2 linked regions of the Pontimicrobium sp. SW4 genome follow. The protein of the gene in region 1 interacts with the protein of each later gene in a pairwise test. Links are inferred from orthologs where the notes say so. Each region holds a gene or a part of one and is shown on either strand. Other genes may lie near its edges.

Region 1 (7,560 bases):
GGAAACTTTTATTTACTGCATAAAACTCAATACCGTTTTCTTTACAAAACTTAACGGCATCTTCTAATTTTAAACTACTTCTATAAGTCCATAAAATTAATCGATGACCATCTTCTTGCAATTTTTTTAAGGTTTCGAATGCAAAAATTCTTGGTTTACCAATTCCTGGGTAATCATCATCAACGATGGTTCCATCAAAATCTATAGCAATTGTTAAGCGATTATATAGTTTCATTAACACTAAAAATTTTCACTAAAGTAATGAATTTTGTGTCATTACTTTAGGTTTTTCGATGCCGATAAGTTCTAAAATAGTAGGAGCAATGTCACCTAAAATACCATTTTTTATAGTTTTTATGTTTTTGTCAATTAAAATAATTGGAACAGGGTTGGTCGTATGAGCTGTATGTGGTGAGCCATCAGGATTAATCATTGTTTCGCAATTCCCATGATCGGCAATAAGGATGGTTGTATAATTATTTTCTAAGGCTGTTGTAATAATTCTTTCAACACATGTGTCTACAGCTTCACAAGCTTTAATAGCAGCTTCCATAACACCTGTATGACCTACCATGTCTCCATTTGCAAAATTTAAGCAGACAAAATCAGTCTTCCCTTTTTTTAATTCTGGAACTAAAACATCCGTTAGTTCATAGGCGCTCATTTCTGGTTTTAAATCGTAGGTTGCTACTTTAGGCGAATTACATAAAATTCGTTGCTCACCTTTAAAAGGCTCTTCTCTTCCTCCAGAAAAGAAAAAAGTAACATGTGGGTATTTTTCGGTTTCAGCAATTCTAATCTGGGTTTTGTTATGCTTTTCTAATACTTCTCCTAAGGTGTCTTTAAGATTATCTTTGTTGAAAATCACATAAATACCTTTAAAAGTTTCATCATAGTTAGTAAGTGTCACATAATGTAGTTGTAATTTATGCATATTATACTCATGAAAATCTTCCTGTGTCAAAGCTTGTGTAAGTTGTCTGCCACGATCAGTTCTGAAATTAAAGAAAATAATAACATCCTTTTCTGAAATAGTAGAAATTGGCTCGTTGTTATTATCTACTTTAATAATTGGTCTTAGAAATTCATCAGTAATATCGTTTTCATAACTTTTACGAATTGACTTAGGAATATTTTCTGAATGTTCTCCTTTTCCGTTAACTAAAGCATCGTAAGCCAGTTTAATACGTTCCCAACGTTTGTCTCTATCCATGGCATAATAACGCCCAGTGACAGATGCAAGTTTGGTTGGTGTATTCTCAATATGTTTTTCTAGTTCAGTAATAAAACCATAACCAGATTTTGGGTCTACATCACGACCATCAGTAAAAGCATGAACAAATGTATTCTCTAAACCAAATTCATTGGCAGCATCTATAAGTCCAAATAAATGATTAATATGAGAATGTACACCTCCATCACTAACAAGTCCTAAAAAATGAACTTTTTTATTATGTTTTTTTGCATAATTAAAAGCTTCAACTAGAGTTGGTTCGTTTTGTAGTGTTTTGTTTTTTACAGCTAGATTTACTTTAACTAAATCTTGATATACAATACGTCCAGCGCCAAGATTCATATGTCCTACTTCGCTATTTCCCATTTGACCTTCTGGTAAACCAACATGTAATCCGTCAGTACGTAAACTTGCACTTGGATATTTTGTATAAAGATTATCTATAAAGGGTGTGTCGGCATGTTCAATGGCTGATACTTTTGGATCTGGGGATTTTCCCCAACCATCCAAAATCATCAAGATTACTTTTTTGTTCATTTCGCGAAAATTACAAGTCAAAGATAAAAACAAAATCCTGCTAATTAGCAGGATTTATTAATAAAATGCTATAACATTTGTGCTATTGATTTTTGTATTTTTCAATCGCTTCCTTAATTTTTTCTACGCGATTTTCTGGGTCAGGATGAGTACTCATACGCTCTGGAGTTCTATTTGGTCCTGCGGCTGCTTTTAGTATTTCCATAACGCCTATCATTTCTTCAGGGTTATAGTTAGATTTCATCATAAATTTCACACCTAGATCATCGCTTTGTAATTCATCATCTCTACCATAACTCATGTTAACCATTTGTGCGATAGCAGCAGCACCTTGCGCTGTATTTGGATCTATGCCTACTGCAACACCATTTAGAATACCTTGCATTAAGCCTTGGTTTGCCATTCTTTCTGCAGAATGCCTACCAACTACATGACCAATTTCATGACCTAAAACACCAGCCAATTGGTCTTCATTTTCAAGCTTAGAAAAAAGAGCATAAGTAATAAAGATTTGACCTCCAGGAAGGGCAAAAGCATTAATGGTGTTTTTGTCGGCTAATAAATGGAAGTCGTACTTATAACCAGTTTGTTTAGCAATACTATTATCTACTAAACGGTTTCCAACTTGGTCTACAAATGCTTGGTAGTTCTCGTTTGGATATAAACCTCCGTGTTGTTGTGCCATTTGTGGAGCTGCTTGTAAACCCATGGCTATTTCTTGTTCTTCATTTAAAGCAATATGTTGTTTTTCGCCAGTATAAGGATTAGTCTCAGCACTTGAACAATATTTGATGACAGCAAACAGTACTATTCCTGCTCCAATTAATAATCTTACTTTACGATTTCCTCCTCTCATGTTAGTGTTTTTTTTTAGTGTTTTAAATTTACAAAAGTTTATAGAAATTTAAATAATTAGTCTAATGCTCTATAATTAATTGACACATAAATTAAAAAATGTCACGTTTTTAAAATTATATTTGATTGACTTTTAAATAAATCAAATCATGTCTTACGATTTTAAATTGGTATCGGCGAATAATATTCATGCTATACTACCATTGATGCAAAAATTTACTAATAGAAAGTTTACAAATGACGTTTTACAAAAACGTTTTTCGGAAATGTTTACACAAAATTATGAGTGCGCTGGAATTTATAATGGTAATGAGTTAATTGGCATATGTGGTATGTGGTTTTGTACAAGGCATTATTCGGGTAAAAGTGTTGAGATAGATCATCTTTTTATTGACGAAAAGTATAGAGGTAAAGGTCTTGGAGATTTATTTTTTAAATGGATTTATAAGTATGTAAAAAACAAAGGATGTGAAGAAATAGAGCTAAATACCTATGTAACTAATCATCCTTCTCATAAATTTTATTACAATTTAGGGTTTAAAATTTTAGGATATCATTTTACGAAGAAATTGTAATTTTTGCTTTAACTAAACAAATAGATTATATATATTTGACCTCAATATTGCGGGAGTAGCTCAGTTGGTAGAGCGTCAGCCTTCCAAGCTGAATGTCGCCGGTTCGAACCCGGTCTCCCGCTCAAAAAAGCTTCACAATTATGTGAAGCTTTTTTTATAGATTTATTTACTTCAAAAAATTAAGACTAGAATTTGTAGCTATTTCGTAAGGTAGTTTTTCATGCAAAAATATTCTTGCCGATAAATTCCCTTTTAAAATAATATCTTCATTTGTAACTTTTAAAAAGCTACCTTCTCTTAAACCAATAACAGGTTGTGTATTGAATTGATGAAACTCTTGAATCCTTGTTTCTCTAGTTTCTCCCATGTGAGTACTTGATGGATCAGGATCTAAATAGTGCGGATTTATATTAAAAGGCACTAATCCTAATGCTTTGAAGCTTGGAGGATATACAATAGGCATATCATTAGTGGTATTTATAGTTAAGCCACAAATATTGCTTCCTGCGCTAGTTCCTAAGTAAGGTGTGCCATTTATAACTGCTTTTTGGAGCGGTGTTATTAAGCTATTTTTATATAGCTGATTAACTAATACAAATGTATTACCACCACCAACAAAAATACCTTTTGCATTATTTATAGCATCCTCAGGGTTTGCAAACTCATGTATACCTTTTACGGTTTTATTTATTTTGACAAAAGCATCTTGAGCTTTTCTAGTATAATCTTTATGAGAAACACCACCTGGTCTTGCATACGGAATAAATAGTATTTCGGTAGTGTCTTTAAAAAGCTCTTTTAAATCTGACAATAAATAATCTAAAAAACCGCTTCCATGTACGGTTGAAGTGCTGGCTATAAGAATTTTTTTCATTTGGCTAAATAATGTCGTAAATTTATGTAAATGCATTATTTAACAAAAGTTTAAAAGCTATTTACATTTAATTAAGATAAGTAATCACTTCCTTTAACACATGAAAACTAACCTAATTGTCTTACTGCTAATATGCTTAACAAGCACAGTTGTTTTTTCTCAAAATGACAATCGTATTGAGGTAAAAGGCACTATTTATGTTGATAGAAATGATAAAGAAGGCGTAACAGTGTTTAATAGTTCTTCAGGAAAAGGAACGGTTACGGATAAGGAAGGAAAGTTTACTATTGAAGTAGCTTTAAATGATCGTATTGAGTTTTCAGCATTACAATTTAAAGATTTTGCGGTTGTAATAACTCAACAAATGATTGATGCAAATCAGATTAGTGTGTTTTTGATTGAACAGATTAATAAACTTGATCAAGTCCTTATTTTGCCATATAATTTAACAGGTGATTTAGCTTTTGATACTAGTAATATTGAATTAATGAATCCTAACTTAGATGCATTGTATTTTGGTTTGGGGAATCTTGATAAATTTGAATTTACAGCCGACCACCTTAGTGAAATTGAAAATATAGCCATGAACGAAAACAAACTTGTTAATGGAATTGATGTTGTAAATGTTTTTGGTAAGCTATTAATACCAATTTTTAAATCAAAAAAAACTAAAGAAGAAGTTCCTAATTATAAAAAGAGAAGAATTCTAGAGATTTATTCTAAGGAACATCTTGCTGATATGCTTAGTCTTAAGGATAAAGATATAATAGAATTTGTCTACTATGTTGAAGAGAATAGTTTTGACTACTCTTTACTTAATTCAAATAAAGAACTTGAGTTTATAACCTTTATGAAAGAACAAGAGAAACAGTTTTTAAAAGTTAAATATGGTAAAAACTAAAGTCAGTTTTTTAGTTGTTTTATTTGGTCTCATTTCTTTTTCAATATATTCGCAAACAGTTGAAATAGAAGGCGTTGTTGCAGGAGGTTCTGATGTGGAAAATATTCATGTAATAAATAAATCAGCAAATAAATTTGCTACTACAAATAAACTTGGAGCATTTACTATTGAAGTAAGATTATCAGACACTTTAGTATTTTCATCAGTACAGTATAATTTAAAAGCGGTCTTTATATCACCAGAAATTATTACTAAAAAAAGAGTGATGGTTTTTTTAGAAGATAAGGTTAATGAACTGGGGGAAGTTCTTGTAGGCAAAATACTTACAGGAAGTTTGGATTCTGATATAAAAAATTCGGATGCAGAAAGACCACTAAATTTTTATGATCTAGGAATACCTGGTTATACTGGAAAACCAAAAACTCAAAGTGAACGTAGGCTACACGAAGCTGATGCGGGAAAATATGTAACTATAGGTTTAGGTGTTGGATTAAACCTAAATAAAATTTTAAACGGCATTACTGGAAGAACAAAAAAACTTAAAGAGCGTGTAAGAAAAGAGTATAGTGATGTTCTTTTAGAAAAAATAAAAGCGAATTTATCAAAAGATTTTTTTGTGACTTATCCTTTAGACGAATCTTTGCGAGCAGACTTTTTCTATTTCTGTTCAGATGATGAAAATTTTGAAAAACGTTGTAAAGACAAAAGCGATATTGAAGTTTTTGAATTTTTGGCAGAAAAAATAGTTAGCTATAAAGCCAATTTAAAAACAAAAGACGAGTAATTCCTTTTTGGAACACTTTTTGAACTGCAAATACTAACAAATGATAAAACAAAATAAGTACATTTGTTAACTACACTCAAAAGAAAATAGCTATGAAAATAAATAGATTATTGGTTTTTTTAATAATAATACCTTTAATGTCATTTACAGTAACGCATAAGTATTATGTAAGTGTAACTGAAGTTGAATATGTGAAAGATCAACAATCTGTACAAATAGTAACAAGAATTTTTATTGACGATTTTGAAAAAATGTTACGTGAAAGGTATGACGAAAACATTACGTTAGATATAGGTAAAGATGAGACTCAAATTGATATTCATATTAAAAAATATTTAAGTAGTAAGCTACAAATAACAATAAACAACAAGTTGCAACAATTTGAATTTATAGGGAAAGAATATGATGATGATATTCTATTTTGCTATTTAGAAATAACAGACGTTTCTGCTATAAGCAATTTCGAAATTGTTAACCAAGTTCTCTTTGATGTTTTCGATGAACAACAAAATTTGGTCAAGACAAAAATCAATTCTAAAAATAAGAGTTTTATACTCATACAGCAAAATGATAAAGGAGTGTTAAACTTTAATTAAAAGGTTAAAAATTACTTAAAATTTGTTAATTTCAGCAATTAGAATTTGTAACCAACTATAGTAATTTATAATGCCATATCAAGTACATGTTTTCTACAACTAGACTAAGGGTTTATAATTTCTAATCTTTTTAAAATAATTAAATATTTACTAATGAAAAAACTTAAATGTTTCCTACTTTCTGCTTTATTCGTATCTGTAGGAGCTTTTGCGCAAGAGCAAGAACAAGAAAAACCTGAGCGTAAACCAGGTCACGTGAACATCAACAAATTTAGACAATTGTATGATGAATTTGCGACTCCTAATATGTTCAGAACAGGATCTGGAGCTCCAGGTCCTGCGTATTATCAGCAACAAGCTGATTATAAAATGAATATTAAATTGGATGATGATAACGCTAAATTATCAGGTTTCGAAACGATTACTTACACAAATAATTCGCCAGATCAATTAAAGTTTTTATGGGTACAATTAGACCAAAACATGAGGGCTAAAGATTCAAAAACACCTTTAATTGAAAGTGGTGGCACTCAAAAACTTCAGCCAGCTGCTAATTTTTCTAAAAACTATATGGAAGAATCTTTTGATGGAGGTTTTAATATAGAACAGGTTAGTGATGTTAATGGTAAGCCATTGCCACATATGATAAATGGTACTATGATGCGTGTAGAATTGCCAAAAGCAATGAATACTGGAGATAAATTTTCTTTCCAAATAAAATGGTGGTACAATATTAATGATCATACAAAGGACGGTGGACGTTCGGGATATGAGTATTTTCCTGAAACAGATAACAGAATTTATGTAATGGCACAATTCTATCCTAGAATGGCTGTATATAATGATGTTGAAGGTTGGCAAAATTCTCAGTTTTTTGGACGTGATGAATTTGCATTACCATTCGGGAATTTTGAAGTAAATATTACTGTTCCTGCTGACCATATTTTAGATGGTACTGGTAGATTAATGAATAGAAATGAAGTGTTTAGTAAAGACATGTTGAGCCGTTTTGAAAAAGCAAAAAAATCTTTTGATGAACCAGTAGAAATTGTCACTCAAAAAGAAGCTGAAGCTGCAGCAAAAAAGAAAAGCAAAGAAACAAAGACTTGGAAATTATATGCTGAAAATGTACGTGATTTTGGTTGGACTTCTTCTCGTCTGCATATTTGGGATATGATGGCTGTTAAAATTGGGAATAAAAATG
Region 2 (5,333 bases), 310 kb from region 1 along the record:
TACAAGGAATTGGTCATGTTGGTGAATCTTTAGTAGAACATTTAACAAATGAAGGAGCTAAAGTCGTTATTGCCGATATTAATGAAGACCGTTTACAAGAAGTAAGCTCAAAATATGGAGCTACTATTTATACTGGTAATGATGTTTATAGTGAAGCTATGGACATTTATGCGCCTTGCGCATTAGGAGCTACTGTAAATGACGATACTATTTACAAGCTAAAAGCTCAAGTAATTGCTGGAGCAGCAAATAACCAATTAGCTGTTGAGGATAAACATGGTGCTATTCTTCAGAAAAGAGGTATTGTTTATGCACCAGATTTTTTAATAAATGCAGGAGGGATTATTAATGTATATGCTGAATTAGAGAATTATGGCAAAAAAGAGATTCTTAGAAAAACTGAAAATATTTATAATACAACACTTCAAATATTAGAGAAAGCAAAAGACAGTAGTATTACTACTAATCAGGCTGCTTTGGATATTGCAAGAGAAAGGATTGCTACAAGAAAAAAAGAAACTTCAAAATAGAACCTTCTTTTTAAAATAATACTATTTTTGCGAGGCAAAAGATAATTATCTTTTGCCTCCTTAATTTTAAAACAAAATAATTCTTTAGAATTAAAAAAGTTCTTTAATATGCTTAATAGAAGACATGTTCGTATAAAAGTAATGCAAGTGATATATGCATTTCGAGGTAATGAAAGTGATGATTTAAAAATAAACCAAAGGTTTTTAAACCAAAGTATGGAAAATATGTACAACTTATATCTTTTAATCCTTTCTTTATTAATTGAGATACAAGCAAAAGCAGAAGACCACCTTACTAAATCTCAAAAAAAACATTTAGCTACAGCAGAGGAGAAAAACCCTAGTAGAAAGTTTATTAATAATGAATTACTACTTTTATTAAAAGAGAATACTTTATTAAAAGAAACGCTTGAAACTAGAAAAGTTGATAATTGGAAGTTGGATAGCGAATACGTTGATGTAATTTTCAAATCACTTTCTAAAAGTGATTTGTATAAAGACTATATGGCAACAAAAACATCAACTTTTAAAGAAGATAAGTCGTTTATAATTGATGTTTTTAAAGAAATTATTGCACCAAACGAGAAGCTATATAATTATTTGGAAGATAAAAATATTACTTGGTTAGATGATTTACCAGTAATTAATACAACAATAGTTAAGTTACTTAGAAAGACAAATCCGCAAATTTCTCAAAGTCATTTCCTTCCAAAACTGGTTAAAGACCATGAAGATAAAGAGTTTGCAAACGATTTATTAAATAAAACTATTTTAAACTTGTCATCGTTAAGCAAAGAGATTGAAGGGAGAACAGCCAATTGGGATAAAGACAGAATAGCAAATATTGATTTTGTATTACTACAAATGGCTATTTGCGAGTTTCAAAAATTTCCATCCATACCAATTAAAGTTACAATTAATGAATATTTAGAGATTGCAAAGGAATATTCTACACCAAAAAGTAGTGTGTTTATAAATGGAATTTTGGATAAATTAGTAAAGGAATATAGTGATAAAGGAACGTTAAATAAAGTAGGTAGAGGACTCATTTAATTAAAATTTATTACATTTATGCCCGAAATAACCTATAAAACAAATAAATAACCCAAATGTTTATCTTGAATAGACAATTAAAAATGAAAATTATGAAAAAAATAATTTTAAGTTTAAGTGCCTTGTGTATGGTTGCATTTACATCTTGTAAGGAAGATGCAACAAGTAAAATTAAAGCAGAAAACGTAACACAAGCAGCTGAAAGAGATGCTGTAGTTGGAGATTTTCCAATATTAACTTTCGATAAGAAAGAACACGATTTTGGTGAAATTGAAAATGGAACTCCAGTAGAAACGGTATTTAATTATACTAATACAGGTAAAGCACCATTAGTAATTACTGATATTAAGAGTACTTGTGGTTGTACAGTTCCTCAAGATTGGAGTAAAGAGCCATTAGCACCAGGGGCTTCTGCAAAGTTCACTGTTCAGTTTAATGGAAAAGGTTCACCAGGAAGTAGTACTTCAAAAACAGTTACTGTAACTGCTAATACTGAAAGTGGTACAGAAGCTGTAAAAATTAAGGCTTTTATTAAAGGAGGACCTGCTGCAAATGGATTACCTAGTGTAGCTACTACTCAGGTAAAATCTAGTACACAACCAGGTCACGAAGGACATAACCACGATTAATTTATATTAAATGGATGGATTAGGGCAATTTGCACCTTTTATACTCATGTTTGCTGTTGTGTATTTCTTTATGATTGCACCACAGATGAAACGTGCTAAACAAGAAAAAAAAGTTTGCTGCAGACCTTAAACGAGGAGATAGAGTCATTACCAAAAGCGGTATGCACGGTAAAGTTATAGAACTAAACGATAAGGATGGTTCTTGCATTATAGAAACCTCGGCAGGGAAAATAAAATTTGAACGTTCGGCCATTTCCATGGAAATGAGTAGGAAGCTCAATGTACCAGCAAAATAATAAATAAAAAGCAGCTCAACGAGCTGCTTTTTTTATTTAGCAGTTTTTATATTTATCATGTAAACCAACACCTTGTAATATCATAGGTGTTATTTTTTCTATGCGACTCAGTTTTGTTGCTTCTCGTTTTGCAGTTGCTATATGTTCACAATATTCACGCTGTTTAGAAGGCGATAATGCATTAAAACAAACGTGTAATTCCTTATTATTATCTAACACTGCTTGTAACTCTAGAGGAATAATTGTTTCTTTTTTACTTCTATCTGGTTTTATTTGTTTTCCAGCTTTTTGATTTTCTATAGCTTCTTTAACATAAGCCAATACAATATCTTTATTAATGCCATTTATAGACTCAAAACGTATTTGTCGTAAGGCTTTGGTTTTTTCTTGTGCATTGACTAATAAATTTTGTTCGTCTTTTAAAAACACACCATTAAAAAACCAAATACCAAAATGGTTTTTAAAAGCTCCTAACCCAACCACATTTTTACCATTTAGGTCATACACAGGAGCGCTCCATTTTATAGTTTCATTAAGCTCTGTTGAATTTATTAGGTTGCGAAGTAAAGTTAAGGCATCACCAAATTTTTCGTGTGTCTCAATGTATTCTTCAACGGAATGTACTTTTTTCATGATTTCGTTTAATGCTTTGATATGAACTTTTTCAATTGTTTATATGAGATGTTAAACGAATTTCGACTATTTTTTTGAGAAAGTCAAGCTATGCAGTTACTTATAACGTTCTTGTGTAAGTTCGGCAATTTTACAAATTACTTGAGTTGCTTTTAATATACTTTCTACTGGAACATACTCATAACGCCCATGAAAATTATGTCCTCCAGCAAATATATTAGGACAAGGTAAGCCCATATAGCTTAATTGTGAGCCATCTGTACCACCTCTAATGGCTTTTATAATTGGTGTGATACCTAATTGTAGCATTGCTTCTTCGGCTATATCTACAATATATTTAACAGGTTCTACCTTTTCTTTCATATTATAGTATTGATCTTTAATATCAATGACTACTATTTTGCTTTCGTATTTGTTGTTAAAATCATTAGCAATTTTTTGCATTAATGCTTTACGTGCCTCAAATTTATCTTTGTCGTGGTCTCTTATAATATATTCTAAAACAGTTTTTTCAACGTTTCCATGCATGTCATGCAAATGAAAAAAACCTTGATAACCTTCAGTATGTTCAGGAACCTCTAACTTTGGTAAGGCATTGATATACTCCGTTGCATAATGTATAGAATTAATCATTTTGCCTTTAGCATATCCTGGATGTACAATTTTGCCTTTAAAAGTTACTTTTACTTCAGCTGCATTAAAGTTTTCGTATTCTAGTTCTCCTACTTGACTTCCATCCATAGTATAAGCCCAATCTGCACCAAACTTTTTTACATCAAATTTATGAGCACCACGTCCAATTTCTTCATCTGGTGTAAAACCAACTTTAATGTCGCCATGTTTTATCTCTGGGTGTTGAATCAGGTATTCCATAGCACTTACTATTTCACAAATACCAGCTTTATCATCGGCTCCTAGCAAGGTAGTTCCATCTGTGGAGATAAGTGTTTGTCCTTTGTAGAGTAATAAGTCTTCAAAATAATCTGGAGATAAAATAATGTTTTCATTTGCATTTAAAATAATGTCTTCTCCATCATAGTTTTCAATAATTTGTGGGTTTACATTCGCTCCTGTAAAATCTGGTGACGTATCGAAATGTGAAATAAACCCAATAGTTGGTACGTCATGATTTACATTACTTGGTAAAGTAGCCATGATGTATGCATTTTCATCTATGGTCACATCTGTCATACCAATTGCTATAAGTTCCTCGTATAACTTATTGGCCAAATCCCACTGTTTTTTTGTACTAGGAGTTGTGCTACTTTTTGGGTCACTTTCGGTGTCAATTTTCACATAGCCTATAAAGCGGTTTATAATGTGTTGTTTATTTAGCATTTAGTATTGGATTTATCCAAAAATAACTAACGATATTGTAAGAGGCAAGCTTTAAAATGTTTCTTTTTTTATGCTAAGATTTAATGTATTTTTGCAGTCAAAATCTAGATAATGTATAAATTACTGATTCGCCCTTTACTTTTTTGTTTCGATCCAGAAAAAGTGCATCATTTTACATTTTCATTCATTAAAAACTGTTCTAAAATTCCTTTTATCTCAAAAATTATCAAAGCTTTTTATACAGTTGAAGATGTATCTCTTGAACAAAAACTATTTGGATTAACCTTTAAAAACCCTGTAGGCTTAGCAGCGGGATTTGATAAAAATGCAATACTCTATAATGAATTAGCTAATTTTGGTTTTGGGTTTATAGAAATTGGAACTGTTACACCTAAAGGGCAGGAAGGCAACCCTAAAAAAAGGTTGTTTAGGCTAAAAGCAGATAAAGGCATTATTAATAGAATGGGATTTAATAATGAAGGTCTTGAAGCTGCTATTACTCAATTAAAGAAAAATAAAGGAAAAGTTATTATAGGCGGAAACATTGGTAAAAACACCAACACACTTCCTGAGGATTATACTAAGGATTACCTAGAATGTTTTAATGCACTCCATCCTTATGTAGACTATTTTGTGCTTAATGTAAGTTGCCCTAATGTTGGGAGTCATGCTAAACTAACCGATAAAGACTACCTCGAGGAGTTGATAGGAGAAGTGCAAACTGCAAATAAAAATTTCACTAAACAAAAGCCCATTTTATTAAAGATTGCTCCAGATTTAAATGATATTCAGTTAGATGAAATTATAGACTTGGTCGCAGAAACAAAAATAGATGGTGTGATAGCTTCAAATAC

Evidence for each region. The genes of interacting proteins can lie anywhere in the genome.
Region 2: the proteins of pepE (region 1) and pepT interact in binary tests that used the Escherichia coli proteins (3 or more experiments, as listed by UniProt). The link is inferred for Pontimicrobium sp. SW4 from one-to-one orthologs.

What each region holds. Positions count from the first base shown.
Region 1 is NZ_CP157199.1:529,732-537,291, forward strand. Bases 2,222-5,064 are described here. They hold pepE (dipeptidase PepE), read right to left. Parts: upstream 4,076-5,064; coding sequence 3,368-4,075; downstream 2,222-3,367. Other genes in these bases: ABGB03_RS02490 (M48 family metalloprotease), read right to left, coding at 2,222-2,627; ABGB03_RS02495 (GNAT family N-acetyltransferase), read left to right, coding at 2,776-3,201; ABGB03_RS02510 (carboxypeptidase-like regulatory domain-containing protein), read left to right, coding at 4,176-4,976; ABGB03_RS02515 (hypothetical protein), read left to right, coding at 4,963-5,064. Outside these bases: ABGB03_RS02480 (hydrolase), read right to left, coding at 1-235; gpmI (2,3-bisphosphoglycerate-independent phosphoglycerate mutase), read right to left, coding at 254-1,771; more of ABGB03_RS02490, read right to left, coding at 1,854-2,221; more of ABGB03_RS02515, read left to right, coding at 5,065-5,760; ABGB03_RS02520 (DUF6702 family protein), read left to right, coding at 5,853-6,356; ABGB03_RS02525 (M1 family metallopeptidase), read left to right, coding at 6,510-7,560. UniProt on the Escherichia coli protein: Hydrolyzes dipeptides containing N-terminal aspartate residues. May play a role in allowing the cell to use peptide aspartate to spare carbon otherwise required for the synthesis of the aspartate family of amino acids.
Region 2 is NZ_CP157199.1:839,732-845,064, forward strand. What follows is about bases 2,359-5,333. They hold pepT (peptidase T), read right to left. Parts: upstream 4,480-5,333; coding sequence 3,238-4,479; downstream 2,359-3,237. Other genes in these bases: ABGB03_RS03950 (YdeI/OmpD-associated family protein), read right to left, coding at 2,545-3,141; ABGB03_RS03960 (quinone-dependent dihydroorotate dehydrogenase), read left to right, coding at 4,591-5,333. Also shown: ABGB03_RS03930 (Glu/Leu/Phe/Val dehydrogenase), read left to right, coding at 1-530; transcription antitermination factor NusB, read left to right, coding at 639-1,583; ABGB03_RS03940 (DUF1573 domain-containing protein), read left to right, coding at 1,676-2,212. UniProt on the Escherichia coli protein: Cleaves the N-terminal amino acid of tripeptides.